Regions from separate parts of the Brevibacillus sp. 7WMA2 genome, predicted to be linked through region 2. Evidence: riboswitches for the same ligand, from Rfam matches in the RefSeq annotation. Region 2 holds a riboswitch; the other holds the start of a gene.

Region 1 (15,927 bases), 110 kb from region 2:
GCTTTAATCCCTTTGCTTTTTCTTCCGAGGTATGCGGTGCATGATCGGTAGCAATGATATCAATGCTTCCTTCCTTTAATCCAGCGATCAATGCGTCACGATCCTCACGAGAGCGAAGCGGCGGATTCATTTTCCAATTAGGATCTAGGCTGTCTGGGATATCCTCGTCACATAACAATAGGTGATGCGGGGTTACCTCCGTGGTAACGTTGATACCTGCACGTTTCCCGTCGCGTACAAGTCGCACGGATTCTTTTGCGCTGATATGGCATACATGATAGTGAACCCCCGTGGCTTCTGCTAGTAGAATATCTCGGCCGACATGCACAGCTTCTGAAGCAGACGGGATACCTGGTAGCCCATGCTTAGCTGCAGTCACTCCATCATGTAATGCCGCACCGGGAGGCAACAGGTCGTTATCTTCACAGTGGGCAACTACAGACATTCCTAACGCTTTCGCTTTTTGCATTGCTTCTACCATCATTTTCGTGGATTGCACTCCTACCCCATCATCAGTTAGTGCAAAGGCTCCAGCTTGCTGTAGAGCCGCAAAGTCTGTGTGCTCCACCCCAAGCTGACGTACGGTAATAGCAGCGTAGGGTAAAACCCGTGCCAGGTTAGCTTGTTTTGCTTTATGAAGAACGAATTCTACTGTTTCGACACGATCGATCACTGGGCGTGTATTCGGCATGCAGGCTACCGTAGTGTAGCCGCCTGCCACTGCCGCATGAGCGCCTGTTTCGATGGTCTCTTTCGCTTCAAATCCTGGTTCGCGGAAATGCACATGTACATCCACTAGACCTGGGGCTATGAAGTGTCCGTTTAAATCCACCACTTCATGATCTGCTTCCGCCTCAATGTTGCTCCCGATCTTAACAATGCGATTTTCTACGATTAACAGATCCTTGATCGAAAGTTCACCTTGTTCGTTTAGCAGTTTGCCATTTTTAAGGATGATTCCCATGTGCTTATTCCTCCTGTCATCAATTTCGCAATTACAGCCATTCGAACAGCTACTCCATTTGTAACTTGCGGGAAGATAACGGATTGCTTACCCTCCACCAGTTGTCCATCAATCTCCACCCCTCTGTTAAAAGGAGCCGGATGCATAATGATGGCATTTGGTTTCATCATGGCAGCGCGTTCTCTAGTTAATCCATAAGCCTGATGATACGTTTCTTTAGAAGAAAAGAGCTGGCCTGTATGACGTTCTAGCTGCACTCGCAGCATCATCACCACATCCGCTGTTGCTATTGCTTCCTCCATCCCTACCACTCGTACCTCTTTTGGCAAGGCTGTCTGATCTCGCATCAACTGATCTGGTCCTGTAATCATAAGGTTGGCCCCGAGCTTCGGTAATGCATCTAAATGCGAGCCGAGCACTCTGCTATGGCGCAAATCTCCTATGATAGCTACCTTTAACCCTTGAATGCCCCCATGATGCTGCTTCATTGTAAGCAAATCCAGCAAGCATTGCGTTGGATGCTCCATCGTGCCTTCCCCTGCATTTACAAGGTGCAGGTTTAAATTTGGTTCGTTCGCAAGCTCATGAAATAATCCATTTTGTCCGGTGCGAATAACGGCCGTTTCTACTCCCATTGATTCAAGCGTTCGCAAAGTATCATAAATTGTCTCACCTTTGGTAGTAGAAGAGCTGATATCGCTAAAATTCAGTACATGAGCACCCAAACGTTTTTCCGCTACTTCAAAGGAAAAGCGGGTACGTGTACTTGCTTCGAAAAATAAGTTTGCTACAAATCGTCCCTGTAAGAGGTTAATCTGTTCATTTGGCCTTGCTGCAAAATATTCGGCCTCTCGCAAGATTGCTTCGATCTCATCTTTACCAAGGTGTTTGATTCCCAGCAGATTTTTCATTATTCCCCACTCCTTTGCCCGTATGGTTTGTCATAATGCTTATGCTGCTGACTCTACCTGATCCTTGTGCGCCTCGCCCATCGCAGATTCCTTTCCAGGCAAGATCGCATGCAGAAAAATTCCTATGAAGGTTGAGAATGCTACATTATCAATCGTTAGGTTCGTTAGGAAGCTTTGCCAGAAGGTAACTCCCTCGAAGCTAATTTTGTACCCGCCGATTCCCGTTACAAGTATGGAAGCAGCGATAATCATGTTGCGTTTATTTGCAAAATCGACTTTATTTTCAACATACATCCTAAAGCCTTGGGATGCGATAATCCCGAACAGTACGATGGAGACGCCACCTAGTACCGGCGTTGGGATGGTCATGAGAAACGCGCTGATTTTTCCGCAGAAGGAGAATAAGATCGCGAATACTGCGGCTAGGGCAATAACTGCTCGACTATAAACTCTTGTGATTGCTAGAACACCCATGTTTTCACCATAAGTCGTACTAGGTGGTCCACCGATAAAGGCGGAAACCGCGGTAGCTACACCATCACCTAGCAAGCTTCGATGCAAGCCAGGGTCCTTCATTAGGTCACGATTCATAATTTTACTTGTTACCAATAAATGGCCTAGATGTTCGGTTAAGGAGACAAACGCGATCGGTGCAATAATCAGAGCTGATAACCATGCTCCTTTATCCGTCATGGCAGTTGTCAGCAGGCCAACATGCAAGTGCTGCGAAAACATTTCTGGCAGGCTGATAAAAAGGGGAGCCTTTGTAATGGAAGCCCAATCTATCAAATCCGCATGTCGTAGAGCTGTATAGCCGTATCCGCCAATGATTCCAAGTAGGATGGGAATCAGTGACAAGAAGCCGCGCAGCATAACCGCAGCAATAATGGTTACCAGCAATGTGACTAAGGAGATTTCAATGGAAGTTAGCGAGATTACTGATTTTCCTTCTACCGTTACTTTTGTAGCCATGTCTACAGCTACACCTGCTAAGCTCAAACCGATAACTACGATGATGGAAGCTATCACAACGGGTGGGAGTAAGCGATCCAGCCAGCCTACCCCGAATTTTCGTACCATGGCTGCTACTAGGACATAAACCAGTCCCGATAGGAAGCAGCCCAGCAAGGCAACTCCTTGCCCGTATGTTGCTGTCACGGTAATGATGGGGCCGATGAAAGCGAAGGAAGAACCAAGATAGTTAGGAATTTTTCCCTTCGTAATCAGCATGAAAATCAGGGTGCCTAATCCACTGGCAATCAGTGCGGCAGATATATCTAAACCTGTTAAGATTGGAACAAGTACTGTGGACCCAAACATGGCGAATAAGTGTTGAATACTAAGTGGTAATAAACGAGTCAAAGCTGGTGTTTCATGTACGTCTACAAAATCTTGTTTGCTCATTTTCTCCCCTGCTTTCTTAATTTTTTGCACAAAAAAACCTCTTCGTGGGTACACAAAGAGGCAGGTCCAAGCACAGAGGTACGCATACCTCCAGCGTTAGATCGAGTCCCCTTGCTAACCTCACGGGATTAGCCTTAAAGAGGCGATATATAGTTGGCGATTCATTCTTCTTTTTGCATCAGTGAAACCTTATCTGTTCCATCTACTTCCTGCAATTGTACAGCAATAATTTCAGATCGGGACGTAGGAAGGTTTTTGCCCACATAATCAGGTCGAATAGGTAACTCACGATGGCCACGATCCACTAATACAGCGAGCTGGATCATCTTCGAGCGTCCCTGATCCACTAAGGCATCCAGAGCAGCCCGAACCGTACGTCCTGTAAACAGCACATCATCCACCAGAATGACCTTTTTCCCTGTAATCTCAGGCAGTTTTGCTCCATGAACAACAGCGTCTGAAGACCTATGTGTCAAATCGTCTCGGTATAACGTAATGTCTAATTCACCAAAGGGAAGCTTCACATTCTCAATCTGCTCGATTCGTTTGGCTAAGCGTTCTGCCAAATAAATTCCGCGAGTTTTAATACCGATGATCACACAGTCCTCTACGCCTTTGTTGCGTTCAATAATTTCATGAGCAATGCGAGTTAAGGCCCGTCTAATCGCTGCTTCATCCATCATAATGCTTTTTTCGTTCATTGGAGTTGCTCCTTTCAGCAGAAGTAGATGACCTTTACAAGACTCGGGAGGCTACTATCTGCCAGCTTGTGTTGTTCCTGATGGTCTGACACAAAAAAAGCTTCTTGTCTCACTGACAAGAAGCTTCGTGCGCACATAAAGAAGGGCATAACCATCCCAACTATATCTGCGTTATTCACCGTCGCCCTTGCCAGCCTCACGGGACTGGATTTAAAGGTTACCTTTTGTTACGAATGATTATGTCATACCTTTTTATATCTGTCAACACGTTTAACTTTTTTGCTCACGTATGAACTGAATTTCTGCTTGCAGTTCCTGTGGGAGCTCAGCCTCGAATTCCATGTATTCGCCTGTACTCGGATGAATGAATCCTAGTGTCTTCGCATGTAAGGCTTGCCCATTAATATCCAGCGTTTTTCGTGGGCCGTATTTGGGGTCACCTGCTAGCGGATAGCCAATATATTTCATATGAACACGAATCTGATGGGTGCGTCCTGTCTCAAGCTTTAATTCCACAAGGGTAAAATCCTTCATCCGCTCTAATACGACAAAGTGAGTGACAGCAGGCTTACTATTGCCAAAGACAACCGCCATCTGTTGGCGATTTTTAGGATCGCGTCCAATTGGAGCATCGATTGTCCCCATCTCATGTGGAATTTCTCCATGAACCAAAGCCACATATTTACGATTAACGGTATGTTCCTTTAATTGAGCTGCTAGACTCGCATGTGCCTTATCGTTTTTGGCAATCATTAATAAACCAGACGTGTCTTTATCAATACGATGAACGATACCCGGGCGCATCACACCATTTATACCTGATAAATCCTTACAATGATACATGAGACCATTGACCAATGTTCCTGTATAATGACCTAACGCTGGATGCACGACTAAGCCACGTGGCTTGTTTACAACCACGACATCGGAATCTTCATAGACGATGTCTAAATCCATCGCTTGCGCTTCGATCTTCAACTCTTTTGGAGGTGGCACACGCAAGCTGATCTCGTCATCCATTGCTACCTTGTAATTATTTTTAATCGGAGCATCATTGACCGTAACTCGTCCTTCTTTTACCCATGCTTGTACTTGAGAACGAGACCATTCTCCTTCTTGCATAGTCAAAAATTTATCAATGCGTTCTCCTGCTTCTTCTTTTTCCACTGTCCAATCATAACGTTCGAAAGTTTGCTCTGTCATCTATAAGCTCCTAAATATATTCATTCTAATGATAGTATGCTCTTACTTGCTGGAAGAATGTGATGGCTTGCGAGATTCCATAAAAATATCAATCAGCATCACGGCTACACCAAACGTAATAGCCATGTCGGCTACATTAAAGATTGGGAAGTTGATAATAACAGCGTGTAAAAAGTCCACTACCTGTCCCGTTGAAACTCGATCAATAAAGTTACCGATGGCTCCGCCTAATACAAGCGATAAGGCAAAGGACATACGCGGATTGCTTTTTCCTTGTTTGTAAAGAGTATAGATAATCCCAATTACAACTAGAGTAGTAATAATAATAAAAAACACACGACGGTTCTGGAGCATACCAAACGCAGCACCCATATTACGGTGAGAAGTAAGGTGGAATACATTTTCAATCAAAGGAATTGACTCCCCATATTCCATATACTTCACCACGAGATGCTTGGTCCATTGATCCAAGGCAATAACCGCGAGCGCAATTATGTAGTAGAAATACATAACAGCCTCCTTACAGAAATGGCGTAGAGTAACACCGCAAATTGTACCACAGGCAAAATCAGTTGGGCAATTTTTTTCAATAACTTCCTGCTTGTTTATTAGATCGAGCTCTTTTTATGTCTCTTTTTATGTTGCTTTTTATGTTTCAAGGAGGTCAACCCCTTTAGCTTCCGATAAAAGCGATACCCTTTGCGCACCAGATCAAGCGCCCATAGCGGAATCTTGATCCGACGATCTTTTAGATAAGGGTAATAAATCCGATAGTATGCGCTTCTAATATCCTTCCATTTGCGATCTTCTCCTGGATGGATATAATCGCTCACGTCAATGATATAGGCATGTCCTTGATACATAAGAACATTTTTACCATGCACATCTTGAGGATATAAGCCCTTCGCTCTCGCTTCATCCAATGCCTCATCTACTTCTTTAATTACATTTTCAGGGATCGGGATTCCATAGCGGACACAATCAAACAACGAGATTCCTCGCATCCGCTTTATTACTAGATAATTTTCGCCCTTCTCATAACAAATCGGATAATATTTTGATTCGCCCAGACGACGATATACCTCACTCTCTTCTTCGATTCCCGGTTTTCCTGGGGCGTACAGTTTAACAACAACGTCAGGGTAATCCGGATGACAGAATACACCTGCATAATTACCAGTTCCAACAATCTCCCATGGATGAGGAGCATAAAGGACTTGCACAGGGTCATAGGGAGAAGGTGAGTCCAATACTACTTCTTCTAAAAAACGTTCTAAAAGCTCCTGCTCCAATTTCATCGGTACCCTCTCTTCGTTATCACATCTTTATTTTTATTGTAACAAAGAAAGATGCGAGAAACATTGTTCCTTTAGTAGTGTAATTTTTTCTAGAAAGAACTTTTCGCCATGCAATTGATTTGACCTGCATACTTTTAACTGACATGAGAAAAAAACCAACTCACGAGAAGCCGGTTCCTTTCCATTCAGCGTTTTCTTATTGGGATAAAGCTTTTCCTTGTTTAATTACATGCTTTCCTCAAACCAATCTCTTACTGCCTCTTTCAGCCTTTCTAACTCTTCTGATCCAGTTGCCTCACAATAAATCCGTAGCAAGGGCTCCGTACCGGATGGGCGTATCAATACCCAATGTCCACCTTCTAGTAACAGTTTAAACCCATCCGATGTATGAATCGATTCAACAGCATATCCAGCGATCGCATGTGGAGGCTTCTCTTTAAAACGGCGTAAAAAAGCTTCCTTTTCTTTCAAGCGAATATCTAGTCGGATACTATACATGCGTCCAAATTGGCGGTGGATATCCGTTTTAATTTCGTCTAAACTCTTTCCCTCGACTGCACACATTTCTGCAATTAATAAATTTATTAAAATTCCATCCTTTTCAGGAATATGTCCCAGAATGCTGGCTCCCCCGCTCTCCTCGCCGCCAATAAGCACATCACCCTTGAGCATCTGCGCCCCAATATATTTAAATCCGACAGGGGTCTCGATTATTTCCAATCCATAATATTCACAAATCCGGTCTAGCTGGTGAGTGGTGGCTACTGTACGAATGACTTTGCCCTGACCATTTCGGTTTTTGACCATATGGTAGGTAAGTAGCGTAAGCACTTCATTTGGAGGTAAATACCTCCCTTGTCGATCCACGATTCCAAATCGATCCGCATCTCCATCATTGGCTACTCCTAAATCCGCATGCTCGACCAACACTTGACGAGACAATTCCGCTAAATGATGTTCATTGGGCTCTGGTAGGCCTCCGCCAAATAACGGATCTCTTTCTTCGCGGATGCTTTTCACCGCAACGCCGGCCTCCTGCAATAGAGCACTCATATATCCGCTCCCTGCTCCATGCATGGCATCTACGACAACGGTTAAGTTTGCTTGCTGTAATGCATCCATGCGAATAAGTCTGCGAATATGTGCCTCATAATGAGGCTTTAAGTGAATGGGCTGATATAGCTTACAAGTTTTAGCCTCCTCCATGCAGCGCGTCTCTATCTGTTCATTCCTTGCTACAATCTCTTGAATCAACACCTCTAAGCGCTGGGTAATCTCAGGAGAAGCTGGCCCTGCATATTCGGGAATATATTTGATTCCATTGTATTCTGCGGGATTGTGACTAGCTGTTAGCATCACCGCGCCGCTTACCCCAAAATGCTTGACGCCAAAGGCCACGACAGGGGTGGGGGTCGGCTCACTTACCAAGAAGGAAAGTATGCCCTGAGCAGTTAACACACGTACAACCTCTTGCGCAAACATTCGTCCCATAAAACGAGTATCATATCCCACGATGATTCCCCGATCGATCCACCCATTCTCCTCTGTATAACAGGCAATTGCTTTTGCCACGACCCGTACATTTTCCATCGTAAACTGATCGGCCATCACAGCTCTCCAGCCGTCTGTTCCAAAAACAATCTGTTTTTTCATTTGATTCCCTCCATGCTAGACAAGGTAGTCGCGTCAAATACTCCATTTTTACTGTATGAAGGGAAATAGTAGGATAGAAGGTTTGGGAACAGAAACAAATAAAAAAGCGACCCATTGGCCGCTTTACATCTCTATCATGAAGATCCTTATTTCTGCACTAGACGTTTCAAGGAGTGTCTTTCCTAATTTCTTACCAAACGGCGTACCGGTAACCTGTCAATCTCACTTTCTCAGACCGCATGATAGGACAAAATTGCCCAGAAGCATAAAGACCAAACTCGGCTACGTATTGTTTCCCTGTTTGCAAATGTTCAACGTAGCAGGCTTCTGCTTCTGCTTCTGCTTCTTCATTCATATACACGTCTTTATACCCCACCTCCCTATTAGAGGATATGCCTTCCTCCACCTCATAAAGACGAATTCCTTGTGTAATTTTCGCCCACTCTTCCTTTAGGTACCCCGCAATCATATGCAGGCGATATTTAGAAATAGACCAATGGATATACACAGTGTCAGGTGCCGTTGGAATAACAGCTATAGAAGGGACTCGCTTCTCTTCTAAGATAGCTTGCCCTTGGGTTTGTTCAGCTAAAAAGTCTTTCTCCTGAGTTGTATAGCTCTCCCCTCTGTCCGTTTCCAATGGGTAGACAGCAGGATAAAAAGGTGGGCTAACAACCTTTCCCATGAACAAATTAATGAAGGACTCCTCTGCTACGCTTTGGCAGCTCTCCTTGTAAGCCTGCGACTTCAGTCCAAATTTGTGAAGTTGGTATCTCACTTGGCCAATGGTCATCTCGCACCTTGTAGCGATTTCTTGCAGTGATAGGGATTGTGCTCGCATTTGTAGGATTCTTGTAATCATGAAGGTTGTGCTCCTTTCTGCTTAACTCATTGCTTTTAAGTATAAAAGAGCTTGCCTTCAAATCATGTCGAACGCTGAACGCATAACTTTTCTTCTTTTGTCGATACCAGCTAAAACGTTCGGCATAGAGAATGCTAGTTCGACAAACTTTTTATATTTACTAAATTTTTTTAAAAGAAAAATCGATGGACAAGAAGCTTACGAGGAGTGGAAACGTTCAAGAAGCATAGAAAAAACCACTCACAAGCCTCAGAATTTCTTCCTTTTGCTTGAGAAGTGGTTTTTCCTGTATTGATTACTATGAGCAATATAAAAGGACTACAAGCTAGTCTCTTACATGTGCACTGCTAAAATCACAATCGTGCAATTTCACAACCTTTGTTTTCTTAATCCATTTGTATCCCAACCATAAAGCAAGGAAGATCGGAATGCCGATATAGGATACCATCATAGCGTACCAATCAATTTTATCTCCAATAAATGCCTCGTAATTCTGCCCCATAATCACAACGATGCACAGTATAAAAGCAAATAGCGGACCGAATGGGAACCATCTTGCTTTAAAAGGCAATTCACTCAAGCTATGCCCTTGCGCTACAAACGCTCGACGGAAGCGATAGTGGCTAATTGCAATGCCCAACCAAGCAATAAAGCCAGACATACCAGAAGCATTAAGCAACCATGCATAAACAACCCCATCGCCAAAAAAAGAAGCGAAGAAAGCAACCATCCCAACTGATGCTGTCATTAACAAACAGTAAATCGGAATACCGCGGCGGTTTAGTTTTGTAAAAAATTTAGGTGCTTTCCCATCCTTCGCCATCGCCCACAGCATACGTGTAGAAGCATACATACCAGAGTTACCCGCGGATAATACAGCCGATAAAATAACAGCGTTCATCACAGAGGCAGAAAATGCCAAGCCTGCTTTTTCAAATACCATTGTAAACGGGCTCAGAGCAATCGATTCTATTTCTCCACCTACCAGATTCGGACTAGTGTAGGGTACCAGCAAGCCAATAACTAAAATGGCAAAAACATAGAACAACAGAATGCGCCAGAACACTTGCTTGATGGCTTTTGGGATATTTTTACGCGGATCGTCGCTCTCTCCTGCCGCTACCCCGATTAATTCTGTACCCTGAAAGCTAAATCCAGCAATCATAAATACACCAAGGGCTGCCATAAAGCCGCCATGGAATGGAGCGTCGCCAATGGTAAAGTTCGTAAAGCCTACAGCCTCTCCGCCCATGATGCCAAAAATCATTAAGATACCAACTACCAAGAAAATAATAACTGTTGCTACTTTAATCATCGAGAACCAGAACTCTGACTCCCCATATCCTTTTACAGATAGATAGTTTAATCCAAACATAAAGGCTAAAAATAAGCCGCTCCATAATAAGGATGAACTGTTCGGGAACCAAAATTTCATTAAAAGCGTAGCGGCAGATAACTCGGCTGCAATCGTAATAGCCCAGTTATACCAATAGTTCCATCCTAATGCAAAGCCAAGAGCAGGATCTACAAACTTTGTTGCATAGGTACTAAAAGACCCTGACTCCGGCATATAAGCTGCCATTTCACCCAAGCTGGTCATTAAGAAATATACCATAATACCAATTGCTACATATGCTACAATCGCACCACCAGGGCCTGCTTGAGAGATAGCTCCACCACTTGCTAGGAATAAACCCGTACCAATAGAACCGCCAAGAGCGATCATTGTCAGGTGTCGAGCCTTTAGACCGCGCTTCAATTCCTGAGGCTGTCCTCCATCCCTAGTTGTCGATATGTTTGTTACACTTTCATTCCCAGTTGTTGCTTGAGACATAAAAAAACACTCCTTATCTTTTCAAAGATACGTGCAAGGAAGGAGTGGGAATATAAAAAATCCGTCATTGTAGAATCTGTCGACGGATTTATACGTAACCCGCATCATACCTTCCATGAAGATAGCACAACACGCTTATTCGGCAAATAAACGTGACAGTTCTGTCCCTTTCGGAAACAGCCCCAGCCTGTACATCACAGAGTCTTTGTACAAGCTTCGGCGGTCTTTCCTTTCTGATGGAGTCTACAACATCTCTGGGTCTCGTCCAGCATACTCTTAAATACCGCAACCTCTACCTCACCAGATATGATGAGGATTTTATTATTTTATTAAAAAAGATAATGCCATTATAGATGATAAACCATTAGATTTCAACTAGTTTTTTGCCTTCTATCTATGATCGTTCACGGGTTTGTTGCTTCAGCCGTAGTGGCTGTTTTTGCATATAGGTTGCACATCGCCACAGCCATTCCATTGGTCCAAAGGCATACTGAGATAACCACCATTTACTAAACATGATCTGTAATAGATAGATCGTAATACAAAATATAAATCCAATCCATAGCGGAATTCCTGCCGTATTAGGAATAAACAGGGAAAACAACAGGACTGTGACCAATGTCTGCAATAAGTAATTGGTTAATGCCATGCGCCCCACATATGTGAAGCCTTGCATTTTTGCTCGAAAACGTTTGTTTTCCAGAAGCAGAACAATCGATACGAGATAAAAGACGAACAAAGTTTTCCCCGTCAATTGAATGTACTTTTGAATTTCTTCAGACACATAGACTTCATGGCTGAAATAATAACGAAACATCGGAATAAACAATAGAATCGTTACTACCAGACTGACAATCTGAGTGATGCGCAATCCACGTTTCCATTCATGCACACGTTGAAAAAAGTTGATCTTTCCTGCACACAATCCCAACAAAAAAAGTCCTAGTAATTCAGGAATATAGATAATTACATTGAGAATCTGGATGCCACTTAGCATTTCATAGCGTTGACTTACTTTTTGTGTATAATCCTCTAGTCCATTAAACCAAGGAGCTTCTAGTAGCACTGTTTGATCTAAATCAATATCCCCGGAATAAGCAAACCAGATAAACAACATAAACAGAGCCATTAAAAAAATGCTCCACACAAACAAGGCTGATGCCTTCTGACGATAAAAAAATAAAAGTAAAAAGCCCACTAATGCATACATATGTAAAATATCACCGTACCACAAAAGCAGAAAATGCAGGCATCCCAGAAGAAACAGCACAACTAGACGCATCGAAAAAAGGGACCTCATCCGCGACCCTTTCGCTTCTGCTCTACTCATAAATAGATAGAACCCCAATCCAAATAAAAAGGCAAACAAGGAGTAGAATTTTGTCTGGATAAATAAGTCATAACCAAAACGAAACACGGCATCGACGCCTTGGGTATATCCTCTTGTGTCAAGCGGTTGGATTCCTAGCATAGCTGGTAAGTTCACCAGAAATATACCCAGGATCGCAATGCCTCTAACGGTATCAATCGATGTTATTCGATCGTTAACGGAAATCGGTCTTGCTTGATTCATACATCACACCCCCTTTCTTTCTTGTTTGTTACTTTGCCTACTTTTATTCTTTTCTACTCAGTAGAATATAGCGCTTCTGTAATCTTTTTCCCTTTCGTTGCTCCTGAGCTTGGTTTTTTATACTCCTTAGCACCCGAAGAAGCTGTTTTTGCTTCAAATTCGAATTGGAATTGCGCTTTCTCTATATCCCATTTCAAATAGGCATCAAACGTCTTGTCACCTTTTTTAAAGCCTTTTATTAATCCGCTTTTTCCTTGCTCCATCAGTTTTTTCACATTGGTGGCAGACAAGGATTTGCCGAGTAATTTTTTCGGTAAAGTGATTTTACACCCCGTCTTGTTATACTGATCACAGCCATAGAAATTTCCTTTATCTACAATCGAGCCCTTACATCCAGCACAAACCGCTATCTTTTTCCCTAGAGTAAACGTAGAGGCTTGCTTAGGCATCGCCTCGATATCCATACCGGAAAAGTCCCATGTAGCAGATTGCTCGGTAGCATCCTGAACAATCTTGTACGCTAATTTTTTGACTTGCTCCATAAATTCCTGCGCCGAAGCCTGCCCCTGCCCAATTTCGGCCAACCGTTGTTCCCAGCGAGCCGTCATCTCTGGAGAAGCGAGAATCTTATCTCCAATGGCATCAATTAATAAGCTTCCCTTCTCTAGGGCAAATACTTGGTTTTTCTTCACCTCGATATACTTGCGATCCTTTAACATGGTAATAATACCCGCTCGTGTAGCCTCTGTACCAAGCCCCTCGGTTTTAGACAAAACCTTTTCCCACTCGCTATTCTCTAAATGCTTACCTGCGGTCTTCATTAGCGTAATTAATTGACCCTCTGTATAGCGTTTCGGCGGTTGGGTTTTGCCCGCTTTGACTTTTACACGGCTTACCTTCCCTGTTTCATTTTTTTCAACAGGCGGCAGTAGCTTTTCTTCATCCTTATCCTTGTCGTCCTCGTCCTGACCTTGAAATAACACGGTTCGCCAGCCTGCTTGCACCTGACATTTTCCCTTACTGATAAAGGTTGCTCGCCCATCCACCAAGGTAGTAATCGTAGTATAGTCAAAAATCGCCGGCTCATAATGAGCAGCGATCAAACGACGTGCCACCAAATCATAAATATGGCGTTCATCAGCAGAGAGCTTGTCCAAATGAGGCACCTGCTCGGTAGGAATAATAGCGTAGTGGTCCGTTACCTTCTTTTCATTTACATAGCGTTTGTTATTTGCTACTGAATGAATTGGCGCAGGAAAGAATGATTGAAATTCCTTCTTTTTAGCCAGCTTGGACAAAATTTCTGGAAAACTCTTAGCTTCTCCTGGTGTAACAAAGCTGGAATCAGAACGCGGATAAGATAAAAATCCCTTCAAATATAATTGTTGAGCTACATCCAACGTCTTTTTAGGCGAAAACTTAAAAATCTTATTAGCGGTTGCCTGCAAGGATGAGAGATTAAATAGGAAGGGTGGCAAAAATTCCTTGCGTTCTTTCTTAACCTCCTGCACACTAGCAGGCTTTTTCTCACAGAATTGAGCTATGCGTGCAGCCATTTGCTCGTCAAACAGGCGGGATTCTCCGTCCTTTTGCCAAATCCCCTCATATTTCTTTCCTTCTATGGTAAAGGAAGCAATCACTTCCCAGAATGGCTCTGATTTGAAATTAGCAATCTCCTTTTCCCTTTTGACAACGAGTGCTAGAGTAGGAGTCTGTACACGTCCTGCAGAAAATACATCCGAAACACCCTTTTGCTTAAAGAGAATTGTATAAATCCGAGAAGCATTCATACCAATAAGCCAGTCTGCACAGGAGCGACTGTAGGCCTCATAATACAGATTACGAGTGTGTGTTTCGTCTAATACATGCTCAAATCCCTCCACAATTGCACGATCCGTCAAGGAGGAAATCCATAGTCTTTTCATTGGCTTTTTTACACCAGCAAGCTCGATAGCCGTACGAATAATGAGTTCACCCTCACGCCCTGCGTCACCCGCATGAATGATTTCTGTGACATCTGAGCGTTTTAGCAGTTGTTTAATGATCGTAAACTGCTTGGCCTTTGATTTCATTACCTGATAGCGAAAACGTTCCGGTATCATGGGCAGTGTCTCCATGCTCCACTTTTTCCAAGTAGGGTTGTAATCTTCTGGTGGAACTAATTCGCAAATATGTCCGACAGCCCAAGTCACCAATGCTCCCTGTGGAAATAAACGATGTGGAGCGATTTCAATATATCCTTGTTGTTTTTTATGTGCAAATGGGCTGGAGAGCTTTGAGGCCTGATCAGGTTTTTCAGCGATAATGACTTTCATGTAAACGGCTCCCTTTTATCAATAGCTTTATTCTTCTGATCTAGTAAAAAAACTGTTTTCTAGTTTACCGTGTTTTGCCCGCTTAGACAATCTCATTGTAGGAGGAATCCATTGTGGTTTTAGGAACATGCTTGCTTAATGTATCCCCCAGTGCAGTGATATTTGTTATAATGAAGAGAAGCAACCATCTTAGCAAGAAGCGGGGGAAATGAAATTGAAACATGTTCAAGTGCTGATCGTTGGCGCTGGAATGGCGGGTATTTCCACTGCGATTTGGTGCAAACGGCTTGGGCTTTCTTGCCTCGTAATAGAACAAAGCGATTCGCTTGGCGGTCAAATTCACTATATTCATAATCGCATTTGGGACCTCCCCCCCAAACTATATGCAAATGGAGAGGAATTGCTGACAGACTTACGCGAAAGTGTGCAAGTATTGCAAATCCCTATTCGCTATCAAGAATGCCTGCGTAGCATTGATTATCAAACCAAAATGATACATACAGATCAAACCTCGTATCAGGCAGATTATGTAGTTGTTGCCACAGGGGTGAGTCCTGTTCACTTACCACAGCTTGCAGAGGTTTCGGCCCATGTGTTAGGTCCAGAGTTTTCTACATCCTCGGGGGCTCATTTATTAGATCAAAAGGATATTCTGGTGATTGGCGGTGGAGATCGTGCCTTAGAAAGTGTCTGTAATCTGTCCGCCTACGCACATCATATTTGGCTTGCCGTCCGTAATCATCAATTTCGCGGTCGACAAGAATGGGTACAAAAAGCCACTTCACTACCTAACGTGACCATTTGGATGGAAACGGAGGTAAAAGCGGCACAATCAAAGGGCAATAGATGCTCTGTTGATTTACAAACGCACAACCAAGAGATACATCGCTTGCAGGTTGACTGGATTTTACCTCGTGTTGGTATCGCTGCTAATAGTAGCCCGGTGGCAGAATTAGTGGATAAAATGGGCGGATTTCTAACGGTTGATGAGCATCTGCGCACTGCTCATGAATGGATCTATGCCATTGGAGATATTACAAATGGAAGTGATTATGCTAGTCTTTCACTTGCCATCGGTCAGGCTATGAAAACCGCAAAACACATTGCTTTGCATGCCAAGGAGGCCTAACATGGACACTTTTTACGATACGACAGGCGTACCCATGACGTTAAGCTTTGACCCGGCGGAATTTCGAGAGGAGCAGGCTA
Region 2 (15,927 bases):
GGGACTCCTGAGGAAGTCTTTGAGCATTCAAAAAACGAACGAACGCAACAATTTTTACGGCGCATACAAGCATAACGATTGAGCACTGGAGCTATTCCAGTGTTTTTTTTTACCAAGATCGAGCTTTAATTTAAATAACAGGGGTAGGGTTACTGTATATAAGGCAAGATGTAAGAGAAATTGGTAAAAAAAAGATGAAAACGTTTTGGCATCTAAGTACGTCTAATAAATAAGTAAACAGGAAAGCCTAAAAGACGAGCACAAAAGTCCGAGACAGCTTTTTATAGGTAGCACTTATTTTTATGGAAAGAATACATAGCAAGTAGCTTAGTAAATTGACATGTCTCTTCTTCAATAACAATATGAAATTCGAGGAAGCAGGTGGAGAGTAATGAACATCTCAAAATGGACAAAAACAGGTATTATAGCAGTTCTTTGTCTACCATTCATACATGCAGCAGGTTCACATCATTTTTTGCAGGCGGCTGAGAAACCGGTATATGTAACTCAGGTGTCCGAGGAGACTAAAGGCGCTGGTAAACAAGGCACACAAACAACCAAATCCGCCGGTACAGAAGAATCTGTTTCAGTCGAGGATAAACAAGAAGTTCGCCTATATTCTATACAGGATCAAGATAAGCATGGCTTTATTGATGCAACGGGAAAGGTAGTCATTGCTCCCCAATTTGAAGTGGTTGGTGAGTTTCATGAAGGGCTTGCCGTTGCTAAGAAGGATGGGAAATACGGGTTTATCAACCAGCATGGCTCTTTTGTAATCCCACCTCAGTATGAGGAAGCCGATTCGTTCTCAGAAGGAGTAGCTGCTGTTAAAGCAGGGGATCGCTTTGGTTTTATCAATAAAGAAAATAAGATGGTGATCCCAGCCAAGTTCCAATTTGCTCGTAGCTTTCAAAATGGTCTAGCTGCTATAGGTGAAAATCATAAATATGGTTTTATCAATAAGAGTGGACAAATCGTGATTCAGCCAGAATATGAGATTGTCTGGGGCTTTCAAGAAGGTACCACTGTAGCCTATAAGGATGGAAAAGCAGGTTATCTTGATCAAACAGGAAAGGTCATCATTCCTTTTACTTATCAAATTGCGAATCCATTTCAAGAAGGGCTGGCCCTAGTCTATGCGGGTGAGGAGAAGGGATATAGTCTCATCAACAAGCAGGGTCAGGAGGTAGTGAAACCAGAGGGTTTTGAGCCTGGGAGCTTTTCAGAAGGAGTAGCCGATGTGATGGTTGCTGTGGATGGGGATTTTAAAGCCAGCTATATTAACAAAAAAGGTGAGTTTTTACTTCCACCTACTTATGAACGTACATTGCCTTTTTCCGAGGGACTTGCTTCTGTTAAGGTGAATGGCAAATATGGATTTATCAACAAGCAAGGAAAAATGGTAATTAAGCCTCAGTTTGAATCGGGCGGTGTATTTCATAACGGTTTGGCTTATGTGGTAACACATGACGAACAAGGATATAGCTTTTGTTATGTAAATAAACAAGGTGAAATCATTTGGAAAAGCTCTGTGATGAAGGAGTTTCCAGGGGATTTGGATTAATTGTGCCGAAGCTCTCGCGATATTGGTAGCGAGAGCTTTTTTTGTGAAATAAAATATGTCTAAAATGTGTCTAAAGTCATTTGAATGTTCTGTTAAATAAAGTATAATATTGGTAATGATTTGGAAAGGGGATATAAAACCATGGAAATCGGCATTGCTATGTATCCGATCATAGGGGTCTTAGTCTTCTCTTTCATCTTGTTCTACTACTTGTATAAAGGAATTATGAAGGATACAACAAAGCACGATGAGGAGCATGTATGGGTTGATTACGATACGAGCTTTATGAGGGAGACTCCTCACTCACAGCAGAAAAAGGCAAAAAGTAAGCAGAATATGTAAACACAAAATGGTTGGAGCACTCCTCTTAAGGGGTGCTTTTTTACTTATGTAATTTTTAAATTTCCTGAATTGTATGTTATAACTAAATGGAAAGGCTTTGAAGCTGTCAATTTTTTTAAAAGGAGAGCGTCCATGCGTAAACCATATCTTATTGGCCTTGGGTTATTAGCTGTTTGGTTTGTCTGGCTCCTCTATGGATTAAACTTTTACCGAGGAGAACAATTTAGCACTTTATTTTTATTAGTTGCTTTTGGTACAGGCGTTTTTCCCATCTATTTTAGCTTCGTTCATTTATTAATTGGTGAACGATCTAAGCAATGGATCAGTTGGGTTGGGATTGTTGCTACGGCTTTTGTGATCGTACCCGGTTCGATTTTTCTTTTATACCGATTTGCTTAAAAAATCCATTTGTACAAAGCGGTTGTCAGGTAAGGGTTTATCTGATAAAGTGAAGTGAAAATTATATAGGAATAATCCAAAATAGAGGTGCGCAGCGGATGAGTCATCCTGTTTGCTTTACATCGCCGGGACGATGAGGACAGGATAAAAGGTCAATGCGCCGAAGTCGTTGCTGACCGGCAATCTACGGCTGGGGTGTACGTGAATAACGTACGTCTTGTCATGAAAGGTGTGCCTTTCGTGGAGCGCTATTTATGAGTTGCCAAGGTAGAACCAGCAATGAGTAGGCGAATCCACTCGTTGCTTTTTTGCTTATCAAGGGGTTATTCTTTTTTCAAAACAGTAATTTTGCAATAGCGATTACATAAACCAAATTGGTAGGAGGAAACACTCGATGAACATGATGAATGCCCACGAAATTATCAGCTTTATTCAAAAGAGCGAGAAGAAGACGCCCGTGAAGGTGCATGTAAAGGGAAATTTAGAAGGAATTGATTTTGGTCAAAATACAAAAACCTTTATTACAGGCAATGTAGGTGTATTGTTTGGCGAATGGAAGGACGTACAGCCTGTGCTTGAAGCCAATAAGGACAGCATTGAGGACTATGTGGTAGAGAGCGATCGTCGCAATTCTGCGATCCCGATGCTAGATACAAAAGAAATTCAAGCGCGTATTGAGCCAGGTGCTATCATTCGTGATCAAGTACACATTGGAAATAATGCAGTAATTATGATGGGTGCAGTAATTAATATCGGTGCTTCTATCGGAGAAGGTACTATGATCGATATGGGCGTTATTATTGGCGGACGCGGTACGGTCGGTAATAATTGCCATATCGGAGCAGGAGCTGTCATAGCGGGTGTTATCGAGCCGCCTTCTGCCACACCTGTAATTATTGAGGATGATGTATTGGTTGGAGCAAATGCTGTTATTTTAGAGGGTGTGCGGATTGGCAAAGGCTCAGTGGTTGCTGCGGGAGCTGTTGTAACACAGGATGTTCCTGCAAACGTAGTAGTGGCTGGGACACCGGCAAGAATCCTAAAAGAAATTGATGCAAAAACCAAATCCAAAACAGAGATTATGCAAGAACTGCGTCAGCTATAAGTGTGTAAAAAACTGTAAGATATATATCATATCAGCTAGTCATTGATTGTGCTGAATAAAAGGGGCGTCTTCCCATGACGGATTGGCTACAAAAAGATGAAACCTATTTGATGTCCACCTACAAACGATTGCCGATTGCAATTGAAAAGGGAGAGGGCAATTATTTACTTGATACAGAGGGGAAAGCTTATCTTGATTTGTTTACTGGTCTGGCTGTCTCTGTTCTGGGCCACTCTCATCCCAAAATTGTAGAAGCTCTTGTAGAACAGGGAGAGAAATTCTTGCACATCTCCAACATTTTTTTGAACAAGCCAGCCATCACATTGGCAGAGCAGTTAGTTACGCATACGATTCCGGGAAAAGTTTTTTTTAGTAACTCAGGAGCTGAAGCAACAGAAGCCGCGATCAAGCTTGTGCATAAATGGGCCAAAATGACCGGAAAAGAGAATGCTGGGATTGTTGTGCTAAAAAATAGCTTCCACGGTAGGACGCTTGGAGCTGTCAAGCTAACAAGACAAGCTCATGTTTATCAGGATTACCCGTTGCCGGCATTTCCTGTATATGAGGTAGCTCCTGGTGATATAGAAGGATTGCAAGAGATTATTACGACGTACTCACCTGTTTGCTTATTAATGGAGCCAGTTCTCGGATCGGGTGGAGTTATTCCGCTTTCGGAGAGCTTTTTGCAAACAGCTTTTGCTCTGTGTAAAGAACATGACGTGCTATTTGCTATGGATGAAATTCAAACAGGTATGGGGCGAACTGGTAAACTGTTTGCTTACCAGCATACGACTGTGGAACCTGATCTTATCCTATTTGCCAAAGGTGTCGGCGGTGGATTACCGCTAGGTGGGGTGATCGCTGGAGAAAAACTGGCGAATCTTTTCAAACCTGGAGACCATGGGACAACATTTGCCCCCTCCCCTTTAAGTGCAGCATTGGGCAATGCGGTTATGGAAGCTCTGCTGGTAGATGGATTGCTTGAAGAGGGGAAAAAGCAAGCAGAGTATTTATGGGCTCGTATAGCTCATTTAGTTGATGAATATCCACAGCTTCTGTCTGATATTCGAGGCAAAGGCATGATGCTCGGCATTCAGACGAAGCTAGCTCCAGAAGAGGTTAGCCATATCCAACAAGGGATGCTAGAGGCCGGCTTTTTAATTGATGTTACGCAGAAAACGATTATTCGACTATTGCCTCCGCTCACCCTAACCAGCGAGGAGATCGACCGCTTTATGGTGTGTTTCCGCGACGTGTTAGAGCAGGCGGCCCGCGTGAAGGGAGAGGTTATGTAAATGACATCCCCTTTTGTAGCTATTCGCCGTGAGTTGCACAAGATCCCGGAGCCTGGTTTTTCCGAGTTTAAAACGCAGCAGTTTTTGCTTTCATTTATTGCCCAGTTACCTCAGGAGCATCTTGAGGTAACAACTTGGAAAACAGGTGTGCTAGTTAAAGTAAACGGGACATCTCCGAAGCGAATGCTAGCTTGGCGTGCTGACATGGATGGACTGCCGATTGAAGAGGAGACCAGCTATGATTTTCGTTCCCAACATCAGGGCTATATGCATGCATGCGGACATGATCTACACATGGCTATAGGGCTTGGCATCCTAAGTGAGTTTGCCAAAAGTCCTGCTGAAGACGATTTATTGTTTGTTTTTCAACCAGCAGAAGAGGGACCAGGCGGCGCGGAACCAATGCTAGCCAGCCCTGAATTTCGTTGCTATCAGCCCGATGCTATCTTTGCTCTGCATATCGCACCAGAATATCCAGTCGGAACCATTGCAATGAAAGAAGGAGTTTTCTTTGCCAACACTTCAGAATTATTTATTGAGGTGAAGGGAAAGGGTGGGCATGCAGCTTATCCGCATCTCGCCAATGATATGGTAGTTGTAGCGGCACAGCTTGTGACCCAATTACAGACGATTGTTGCTCGAAATGTAAATCCGTTAGATGCTGGAGTAATTACGGTAGGTAAAATCGAAGGCGGTACAAAGCAAAATATTATCGCCGAGGCAGCTCGACTAGAAGGAACGATTCGCACGCTGTCTCAGGATTCGATGCGTAAGATTAAACAGCGGATTGAAGCGATCGTCCAAGGGATAGAAATAGGCTTCGATTGTGAAGCAACAATTGATTATGGTGCCATGTACTGTCAGGTGTATAATGATCCAGAGCTGTCTAAACGATTTATGAGCTGGTTGGATCGTCAGGATGATGTTACATTGGTTCGGTGCACCGAAGCGATGACCGGTGAAGATTTCGGATACTTTTTGGCTGAAATCCCTGGCTTTTTATTTTGGCTTGGTGTAGACACTCCTTATGGCTTGCACCATGCTAAGCTAGAACCAAACGAACAAGCTATCGAGCATGCAATCGAAATCGTCACCCGTTTCTTTCGCCAATATGAAAATGCAATGTCAAATGAAAACAACTAAAAAGCAACCAAAGACGGCCTGTGGGTCGTCTTTTGCTATATGTACAAATATCCGATTGGTTATCCACAATCTAATCTAAGTCATCAATGAGAAAAGGAAGCTTTTCTATCAGAATTAGCTTCAAATCACTATTATCCACTTGTGCATAAAATTTGAGAACATACTGTGGATACTGTGGATGAAGGTAAAAAAGTTCTTTTTTAACCACAACTATTTAAGAAATAATGCGTCTAAGATATAAAGAAAACAAAAAGGAACATATATCCTTTTGATCTGAAAGCATACAAGTATAAGCTTCGGCTTTCTATATATTATGATTGATGGAGGAATTGTGATGAAAAAGAAATGGATAGCAGGACTTGCAACTGTCATTGTTGCAGCTACAGCTACAACTGCATGGGGAGATACCAGCATACGTACATATTTCAATGGAGAGCGCAATACTAAAATAGAGGTTACGGCTTCAACACTTGATATGACGCAAGAATTGATTACTAGCCTTGGTGGCTTTGCTACTTATGATAGAGAGACAGGTAAACTGTTTATCGATAAGCCGAATGTCAATATTATGGTACTTGAAGGAGTTCAGCAAAACAAAAATAATGATATTGTGCTGACTAATCCCGTAACAGGATTTCTGGAAAAAAACATTCCGCGTAACTTTGGCGTATATGTAGAGGTAGATAATATCATTGATGCTAAGGATATGAGCGTCAAAGTCAACATTATCGGTCCGGATGGCAATGTGGTGGATAGCAGCAAGGAGAAATCCTACTCTGTACGCGATGGCGGATTCTTCTTCTCCCAACCCTTTGTTTCCACAAAGTTAAAAAAGAACGGTACGTATAAAGTACAGCTAACAATGAAAAAAGAAAAGGATGCAAACATGATCGTTGTGGGAGAGAATTCCTTTACAGTAGGGAGATAAAATGCTCTTCCACCGTTTTCAAAATTAGCTACCTGATGATATAATGGTTAGAAGTAATTACTATTATGTAATGTAAGAAAGGAAAGATGAAAGCGAATGAAGACAAAAGCCACGCGGTCATCAACAGATACAGACGGCCCGAGTATACGTATTGCCTGGAAAGACCCCCAATCGATTTTAGCCTCTTGGCTTGTGACGGAGGAATACCAGCAAGAGATTGAGCAAGAATTTTCCATTCCATTCCATGAGCTGCCGCTAGTTCTGCGTCTGTATGATGTAACGTACCGGACTGAAATTAAAAATGACGGGCTAGACAGCTATACAGATTATGACATCAACTATCGAGCAAGCAATTGGATTCTCTACGGAGTAATGGAAGGGTGTAAATATTGTGTCGATCTCGGCATACGTATGGTAGACGGAAGATTCTATTCGCTAACCAGATCTGAAATACTTTCGTAGCACCTATAGGAAAGACAGGACCCGATCAGGGAACCTGTCTTTTGTTTTTCATCGCGTTTCCTTACCCTCACGACATTTGTCATACATACGCAGCGCCACTGCTAGTACAGCCCAGACAGGCATAGGCTTATCTAAGTCATGCAACCATTCGGGAGACGTGATAATTCCTTCTGCGAGGGCACGCTTACCTATTTCTAGCTTCCAAGCAGCTACAAAATTCTCAGAGGGGGACTTTTTTTGATCATACTGAATTAAATTATAGGTTTTGATTATATTTTGTAGCTTTTCTGCATAGTTTGGGTCGGTAGCATATCCGGCTTGTTCTAGCTGTTGGGCTGCTTGATAAGGAGTAGTTGCCTGAATAACGGATTGATAGCGAGGATGTAATAAGAGCTGTGAGTGGTCTTCAATGGATTCAAGAAAGCTATGATAGGCTTTGAACTCTTGTGTTTTCGTAACCCAGGAGCCTTGAAGATATTCTTTGGTTTCTACATGAACAGAGCCTGAGGGACCTACTCCTTTTATTCCAAAAAGATTATAGGATATCCGACCTGTAGCAGTGTCCTTTGGAATAAAGTTACCAAATCCAGATTCCAAAATGGCTTGAGCAATGGTTATAGAGGCGTAAATATTATACTTTTCAAAGGCGATCTGAGCCGGTGTACGTACAAGTGAAATGAAATCAGAGCGTTCTATAAAAAAGCACCTCCTTATAACCGGATGGTGGAGTCAAAGAAGGTACTTATAGTGAGATAAGCACCTTCACTATGTATCATATTGGAAGGGTGCCATTTTGCTTGGACATCTGTTTGAAAAATCCGAATTTAAGGCTTGCGTGGCTGAAAATATTGAATTCTGCCGTTGAATAGGTGAAGCTCTCCTTTTACTTCGCGGGCTAAATAACGACAGTATTCGTTGCCTTTACTTTTATCATTCTGAGTAGCTGTGTCGGGAATACTAACCTGAATGAATGCCCGCTCCTGATTGTCTTTTAGACGTGTGCCTACGCCAATGATCACATATTTATAAAGATTCTGATCCTTGCCCTTTAAAATGAAAAATGTGTCTTTTCCTTCCGCAGGTTCTTCGATATGATAGGGAAAGGAGGCATCTGTATAGTTCCAATCCAATTGTTGTCCTGTTTTACTGGTGTTCTTTCGGTATTTTTGTAAAAATGTTTTGACATCTTCAAGAGTAACCGTGGAGGCGATGGAACCATCTACTAGGTATACATAGGCGGATTGCATATTCACGAATCAGTTCACTCCCATATCAAAAATACGAATTTTCTTCCACATTTAGTGTAGCATTACAGTTTAGGCTTCTGCAAGCGGACACAAAATACGGAAAGCAATTGATTATATTTTCTGAAAATAGTACAATGATGAAAATTTATACTTGTAGAGAGACAAAAATCAGTTGGGGGAATGGGAAAATGAAGGATACAGCGGTACGACAGGTGCATGAAGCGTTAAATACATTACGAGCAATCAATGTTGTAAACAAAGACGATTGGGAAAGAGCTGCCAAGGCAGCGAATTTGGATTCATCCGTACAATTAAATATTTTGTGGATCATTTGCTGCTACGAAGGAGTACGTGTTACGCAGATTGCTGATTGGACGTTTTGGCATCCCTCATCTATTGTCATTCATATAAAAAAGCTGATGGAAAAACAATTAGTAAGCATTGAAAAATCCGATATTGATGGAAGGGTTGTTCATGTCTATCCTACAAGCGCAGGTCGTGAGGTTATTGAAAAAAGTAGGAAAAATACGCCCAGTCTATTCCGTTTGACTGAGGCTTTAGAAAAATTAAAGGAACGATACTCCGTTGTAGTAGTAGAACTGTTTTTTGAGTGCATGTTATTCCTTGCTCAAACCTTGCACGGTGCAGATAAGGTGAGATGGATTCAGGAAGGTGAAGAGCGCTTTCCTGAGAATCAAAGCTCTGCCGGATGAATATCTTCTGTAATAAGTACGGGATATAAAGATAAAAGTTTCAAATTATGTAAAAAAGGTTACATTTGAAAGTGCAGTTTTTTTACATGTAAGAAATGGGCTTGATCGAAAGGAATTTTTTTATCTTCTTCTCATATTCTAATTAAGCCATCATAGGGCTTATGACTAGTCTGAATGAAGAGATAAAAAATCATACAAGATGGGAGGGTATCGCGATGGAAGCCATGGAATTGTTGTATGACGTGAACGAAGATGCCAAGGTTCGCTTTCTGGGCTATACAACCGACACGACACGTTATGATTTTGGAATCGTGTATACACATCGTTTTTTCGGGAAACCATTGGTGGTATGTATGCAGACAGGGCAATCAACGTTACTAAGTTCAGAAGACACAATAAATCCTAAACATTTGCAACAAATCTTTAAATTGACTTGTCTTACCCAAGCAAAAGAGCTCTCTCAATTCTTTCGTGATAACTTACCGTCCATGCCTTTTCAGGATCAATACTAGCCTAGATACAGTTAATAACTGGCAATATGACAGCCCCCTTCATTCTGTGAAGGGGGCTGTTTCTTTAGATGAATAAGATGACTTTATCATAATTGTGACATACTAATTCGGAGTGTCAAAGTTACTTGGATTGAGTTTATAAAAGAATTAGAGGATAGAAGTTGTGTTCATTAGCCTATTGACAGTTAAAGTATGTCGTATTAAGATTAATGTAACACATTTATAGAACTAATGTGACATATTAATTTGATTCACTTTATTTTGTGAGTACACTTATTTCATAGGGGGCTTATCATGACGACAATCGTTTGTCAGAAATGCGGAGACATCATTGAACATTTAGAATCACCTCAGGTGAAAACGCTTTATGGTTTATGTGACTGCCCGTGCCATCAGCATGATAACGAACATGAATAGATTTTGAAGATGTATTTTCGAATATATCAATTTCTTTGATTATTTAGCACACTCTTTATGAGTGTGTTTTTTGCTTTTTCATTCCCTCTTTCAAAGATTTTTATTTACTTCTCCATTTAATTGATAAATAATAAGAAGGATAGAGATAATGGAAATATTTTGTCGAGAGGAGTTACAGTATGAGGAAGAAGAGCTTTCAGCGATGGATAGCTGTTTTTGCCATGGCGACGACATTAATTAGTAGTGTGAACCCCGTTTTCGCAGCTAATTATGATGAAGAAAAAATTTCAGTAAATGGCGATACGACAGCCACTGCCTATGGCATGGACTTTGATGGGGATTATGCAGTTTGGGTAGAGGAATCTGGTAAGAATTATTCCGTTGTGCTTTATGATGTAGATGACGAAAGTATAGCGAAGAAAATTTCTAGCAATAGTTCTAAGAAAGTAGCTCCACGTATTGAAGGAAACACGGTAGTGTGGGCTCAAGAAGAGAAAAGTGGCTATGAATTATATGCGTACGATCTGAAAAAGAATAAAGAACGCGTTCTTACAAACCAGCATGCAAGAGTAACTGATCCTGAAGAGATTGCCTTTAAGGACGGTGTTGTAGCCTGGAAAGACAAGCGCGATGGTGGAACGAATATTTATGCACTTGAAGTAAGAAATGACAAGGAATATCGCATATCTACAGGCGGAAAAGCAAGCCATCCTTCCATTTATGACGATCAAATTGTTTGGCAGGATGAGCGTAATGGAAGAGCCGAATTGTATCAAAATAAAGTAGGTTCTTCTAAAGAATTTAAAACGTACTGGGGAAAAGCTAAAACAGCAAAACCGATCATTTCTGATGATGACATCGTTTACTTGAACGAAGCAAGCGGTAATATCGAAAAAACACAAGTAGAGAGTAGTAAAAGCAAGGTGCTCACTCATGAAAAAGGAGACGAAGAGCTGTTTGATTTTAACGGACGTTATCTGGTATATGGATCAGGTAGCACATTGTATTATTTAGATACAAACAAAGATGATTTGGTTAAAATCAACAATGATTTCAATCGTAAATTGCCTCCTGTGATGAGTGGACGTTACGTGCTTTATGCTACTGGTAAAACGAATAATTTGACATTGAAATTGTTTGATACGAAAAAAGAGAAGAGCCAAACGCTGGGTAAGGACGAAAATATAAAAAATATGGCTTCGCCGGCAGCTAGCAAAAACTATGTAGCTTTCGTGAAGGAAGGCAAAAGAGAGTCTCGCGTAATGCTGTATAACGTAAAAGATCGCAAAACGATTACGATCTCTCCAGAAAAACACGAAGCTGAGCATCCAGTGGTAAGTGATTCTTATGTCGTTTACTACGATAATGATGATAGGGCGTTGGTGTCTTACGATATCGAAACGGGAGAATCAACCAAAATTACGACGAAGAAAACTGACGTAGTAGAAGGATTGTATGCTATTTATAAAGACCATCTTGTTTGGGTGAGCGGTGGAAAGCGTTCGAATACTGTTAACCTAACGAATTTGAAAAAGAATAAAACTTCTGAGCTTCATGACTCCAAACTTGGCGTTCGCAGTGTAGCTATCAATAATCAGGCTGTGGCGTTGATTGATGGAGAGGACGATCGTTACCAAGACATTGTCATTTACGATTATGTAGATGGCGGCCGCATTATGAAAGAAGAAGCGGAAAGTGCTAAAGGAATCGGTCTTGGCGACAAATTTGCAGCTTGGTCTGCTTACAATAGCGACACAAAGAGCAAGGACATTTTCGTATATTCCTTTAAACTGAATCGTACGGATCTTCTTTATGAAGAAGAAGACGATCAAGAGAATCCAATCGTTTCAAATAATATCATTTTCTATGAGACTGAAGTAGAAAAAGGCGGAGACGCAGTAGATAAATATGTCATGTATGACAGGGATAAACACCGTTTTAGAGCTCCATTTGGCAGTGACGCTGATCCATCTGAGATCGCAATTGGCGGTAATCGTTTAGTATGGTTGGATGACCGTGATGATGAGGAAGGTCTCTATACATCTGTACTTGGTTCTAGTGATGACGACGATGACGATGATGATTACGATGATGATTACGATGATGATTATGATTATTTTTACGGCAAAGATTAATATGAAACTCAAAAAGGCTGGTAGGATATGATATCCTATCAGCCTTTTTATCTATCTAGTAAGCAAATTGCTATCCTTTAAACTAAAACATTTTACCGAAAAAGTATAGAAAGAAAATGCCGAATCCATCTAACAGGGTTAGCCACAGCAAAAGAGATAGCGGCGGAGAAAAATGCTGCGTTTTCATTTCGCCAATATAATGATCGGCCATTAAGATGTTGGAGAAGAGGACGAGTAAGATATTGGGAGTCACCATCAGTAAACTTGGAAAATGCAGTCCTTTTGCAATTAGGTTAACTAACGAGGCAGCAATCAGTACAGTAACCCCATATACGACAGTCTCTAAACTAATCTGGATTAGCCAACGCAGACTGATTTTTTTATAGCCTATCAGGTAGGTGGTTCCAAATAAAAGAATCCAACTACAACTAGCGGATATGATGACCCAGTACGCACCGAGATCAAATGACCAATGTTCAAAATGTAAACTGAGACTAGCTCCATATAAGGCAGAGCCGCCTATAGCAAGGATAAGATATCCAATCCATAACAGGTAGGAATAGGGATTCGTGGTGGTGGATGTGGATGTGGTAGTAGTGTTCATGTCATTTCTCCTTTTCTCAGGCGACGTAGGGCGTATCTTATGTATGATCTATCTATTTACTATACGTCATAGAGTCTAGAAAAGTTTCGAAGTTTATTAGATGATTATCAAAAAAGCCCTCTTCTTGTCAATAGTTGGTATTATCCCCTTTGAGTAGACAGTGTAAAAAGCCCGCCCACCTGACGGTGGGTGGTACACTCTACTTGGAGGGGATTTTCCTATGGCTAAAAAAGGTCAAAAATTCAAACGTTATTCCGAGGAGTTTAAGCTGAAGGCTGTAAATTTGTATCAAGAAAAAGGGATGTCTTATAAAGCGATAACTAAAGCATTAGGAATACCAAGTTCAACTCAGGTTAAGCAGTGGGTTCGAAAGTTCAATAGCGGAGAAGGGGTTATGGATAAACGAGGGAAGAGCCGTTCTGGTGACCACCCTTTTATTGGTCGTCCACGCACCAAATTTGCTACTGTGGAAGAAGAAAGAGATTATCTTAAAGCGCAGGTAGAATACCTAAAAAAGCGCAATCCGAATCTGCATCTGGGGGGAAGGTATGGAAAGTAAATCGGTTTTTAATCATAAATGAGCTGCGTAAAAAATATCCCCTTACTTGGTTAGTAGAAATTGCGAGAGTGTCTCGATCCGGTTACTACAAATGGCTCAACGCAAAAGGAAAACCATCATTGAGACAAGAGCAGAATCAAAATCTGAAGGAACATCTAATAGCGATCCACCAAACTCATCCATATTTCGGATATCCAAGAATGCAAATTGCATTAAGAAAGAAAGGATGGAATGTGAATCACAAACGAGTATACCGGTTGATGAAGGAGCTAAACCTTCGGTCTATTATCCGAAAGAAGAGACGTTATTTTGGTAAAACAGTATCTGTTATTCATCCTAATTTACTTAACCGTAAGTTTAAAACGGACAAGCCAAATCACTTGTTTGTAACAGATATCACCTTTGTATCGTTTCAAAATCGATTTTACTATCTCTCAGTCATCCAGGATCTCTATAACAACGAAGTTGTTAGTTGGAAGATTTCTCATCGAAATGACTTACAGCTCGTATTGGATACTGTGGAACAACTGAGCAAAAAAAGAGACGTGCAGGAAGCGATCCTGCATTCTGATCAGGGCTTCCAGTACACGTCTAAGCAGTACAATAAGCTAATAAAGGAGCTTGGCATAAAAGGCAGCCACTCTCGCAAAGGAAACTGCCTCGATAACGCCTGCATTGAATCCTTTTTTTCGCATCTCAAAACCGAGACATTGTACTTTTCTGAGTGTAAAACAGAAGAAGAACTCTTTCAAGCCATAAAAAAATACATATGGTTTTATAACCATGAACGATTCCAGAAAAAATTAAACCAGTGTGCTCCGGTGGAATACCGAAACACACTGGCTGCTTAGGCTTTTTTAATACTGTCTACTTGACAGGGGTAAGACCAAGTAGCAAGGAGAGGACTTCATTTTATTTGTTATTCATGTATGGCCGCTTGGCGTTTTACAACCTTGATGGTTTGAATGGTTTCATCCTCAGGACCTTGAACAGGTAAACCTACACGGAGGTTTTCTTTGATGTAATGAATGTTATCTGCTGTAATAACCTCGCCTGGGAATAAAATTGGAATTCCAGGAGGATATACCATGATAAATTCCGTAATAATACGGCCTTCCGCGTGTTCCAGAGGTACAATTTCCGTTTCTGCATAAAAAGCATCACGAGGAGACAGAGAGATAACTGGAATTTCAGGAAGTGAAATTTCAATTAAATCACTTGGCTGTGCATGAGCAAATTCAACAGCTAAATGCTGTAGGGCAGCTACTAGTGTACCGATCGTTTCTTCTGTATCCCCAGCGGTTACAAAGCAAAGAATGTTATAGAGGTCACTCATCTCAACCTCAATATTATATTTTTCGCGCAACCAATTCTCGACTTCCCAACCAGTAATACCGAGACTGCGCACATGAATGAGCAATTTAGTCGGGTCCATTGCGTATTCGGCTGGCATACCGAGTATTTCCTTTCCTACACAACGTAGTCGAGGAATTTTGTTAATCGCATCTCTAGCAGTGTTAGCTAGACGAATGGAGTTTTCGATCATTTGCTTTCCATGTATAGCCAAGTGCTGTCTAGCCATATCTAGAGAAGCCAGTAGAATGTAAGAAGTAGAAGTGGTTGTTAGCATGCTCAGAATGGTTTTCACTCTGTCAACGTCTACAAGCCCTTCTCTTACGTTTAAAATTGAGCTTTGGGTAAGAGAGCCACCCAGCTTGTGAACGCTGGTAGCAGCCATATCTGCGCCTGCCTGCATGGCAGATAATGGCATATCATCATGAAAATGTATATGGACGCCATGAGCTTCGTCTACCAAAACAGGGATGTTATACTCATGGGCTATTTCTACGATTTGTTGTAAATCTCCCGCGATGCCAAAGTAAGTTGGATTGATGACTAATAGAGCAGCCGCATCAGGGTGTACAGTTAGTGCTTTTCGCACCGCTTTTGGCGTAATACCATGAGCAATTCCTAGCTGTTCATCCATGATTGGATGGATAAAGACTGGAATGGCACCAGCGAAAATAATGGCAGCCGTTACAGATTTATGCACATTTCGGGGCAAAATAATTTTGTCCCCAGGATTGCAAGTCGCCATGATCATGGCCATGATCGCACCGCTTGTCCCTTGTACAGAGAAAAAGGTATGATCCGCACCAAAGGCTTCTGCAGCCAAATCTTGTGCCTCTTTGATCATTGCTTTAGGATGGTGCAAGTCATCTAGTGGGGCGATATTGATTAAATCAATCGATAACGCGTTCTCTCCAATGAATTCTCGGAACGTAGGATTCATTCCCGTTCCTTTTTTGTGGCCTGGGATATGAAATTGAATGGGATTCCTCTCTTTATGTGCCACCAATCCGCTAAATAAGGGGGTTTTATCCTGTTTCATTATCGTATCGCCTCACTTTATTTTATAATTGTTTGAAAAACAACAAAATTGAGTATAGCAAATTAAGGGGGGAAAGCAAGTATTTTTTTGCTTAATCCCTGTAGTGGCAG

Evidence for each region. A riboswitch is a leader RNA that binds a small molecule or an ion and turns the genes downstream of it on or off. The one in region 2 is predicted to bind lysine.
Region 1: it holds a riboswitch for lysine, as region 2 does, so the genes downstream of both, GOP56_RS09355 (amino acid permease) here and dapD (2,3,4,5-tetrahydropyridine-2,6-dicarboxylate N-acetyltransferase) in region 2, are expected to answer to the same signal.

The regions. Positions count from the first base shown of each region.
Region 1 is NZ_CP048799.1:2,354,437-2,370,363, forward strand. It holds gene GOP56_RS09310 (dihydroorotase) at 1-964, opposite strand, end outside; gene GOP56_RS09315 (aspartate carbamoyltransferase catalytic subunit) at 931-1,875, opposite strand; gene GOP56_RS09320 (solute carrier family 23 protein) at 1,915-3,279, opposite strand; gene pyrR (bifunctional pyr operon transcriptional regulator/uracil phosphoribosyltransferase PyrR) at 3,441-3,980, opposite strand; gene GOP56_RS09330 (RluA family pseudouridine synthase) at 4,251-5,183, opposite strand; gene lspA (signal peptidase II) at 5,226-5,693, opposite strand; gene GOP56_RS09340 (serine/threonine protein kinase) at 5,792-6,481, opposite strand; gene GOP56_RS09345 (phosphoglucomutase/phosphomannomutase family protein) at 6,707-8,134, opposite strand; gene GOP56_RS09350 (DUF4912 domain-containing protein) at 8,325-8,996, opposite strand; gene GOP56_RS09355 (amino acid permease) at 9,322-10,830, opposite strand; lysine riboswitch at 10,945-11,133, opposite strand; gene GOP56_RS09360 (DUF418 domain-containing protein) at 11,225-12,403, opposite strand; gene GOP56_RS09365 (DNA topoisomerase III) at 12,457-14,718, opposite strand; gene GOP56_RS09370 (NAD(P)/FAD-dependent oxidoreductase) at 14,927-15,847, shown strand; gene GOP56_RS09375 (NUDIX domain-containing protein) at 15,849-15,927, shown strand, end outside.
Region 2 is NZ_CP048799.1:2,462,603-2,478,529, reverse strand. It holds gene GOP56_RS09905 (amino acid ABC transporter ATP-binding protein) at 1-75, shown strand, start outside; gene GOP56_RS09900 (WG repeat-containing protein) at 392-1,564, shown strand; gene GOP56_RS09895 (hypothetical protein) at 1,706-1,906, shown strand; gene GOP56_RS09890 (hypothetical protein) at 2,039-2,305, shown strand; lysine riboswitch at 2,380-2,564, shown strand; gene dapD (2,3,4,5-tetrahydropyridine-2,6-dicarboxylate N-acetyltransferase) at 2,700-3,410, shown strand; gene GOP56_RS09880 (aspartate aminotransferase family protein) at 3,485-4,705, shown strand; gene GOP56_RS09875 (N-acetyldiaminopimelate deacetylase) at 4,706-5,848, shown strand; gene GOP56_RS09870 (hypothetical protein) at 6,183-6,776, shown strand; gene GOP56_RS09865 (DUF4912 domain-containing protein) at 6,873-7,238, shown strand; gene GOP56_RS09860 (glycoside hydrolase family 73 protein) at 7,287-7,835, opposite strand; gene GOP56_RS09855 (DUF1885 family protein) at 8,063-8,491, opposite strand; gene GOP56_RS09850 (MarR family winged helix-turn-helix transcriptional regulator) at 8,674-9,198, shown strand; gene GOP56_RS09845 (DUF3055 domain-containing protein) at 9,414-9,710, shown strand; gene GOP56_RS09840 (GapA-binding peptide SR1P) at 10,005-10,127, shown strand; gene GOP56_RS09835 (TolB family protein) at 10,307-12,262, shown strand; gene GOP56_RS09830 (hypothetical protein) at 12,345-12,866, opposite strand; one part of gene GOP56_RS09825 (IS3 family transposase) at 13,087-13,375, shown strand; one part of gene GOP56_RS09825 (IS3 family transposase) at 13,375-14,276, shown strand; gene GOP56_RS09820 (aminotransferase class I/II-fold pyridoxal phosphate-dependent enzyme) at 14,345-15,817, opposite strand.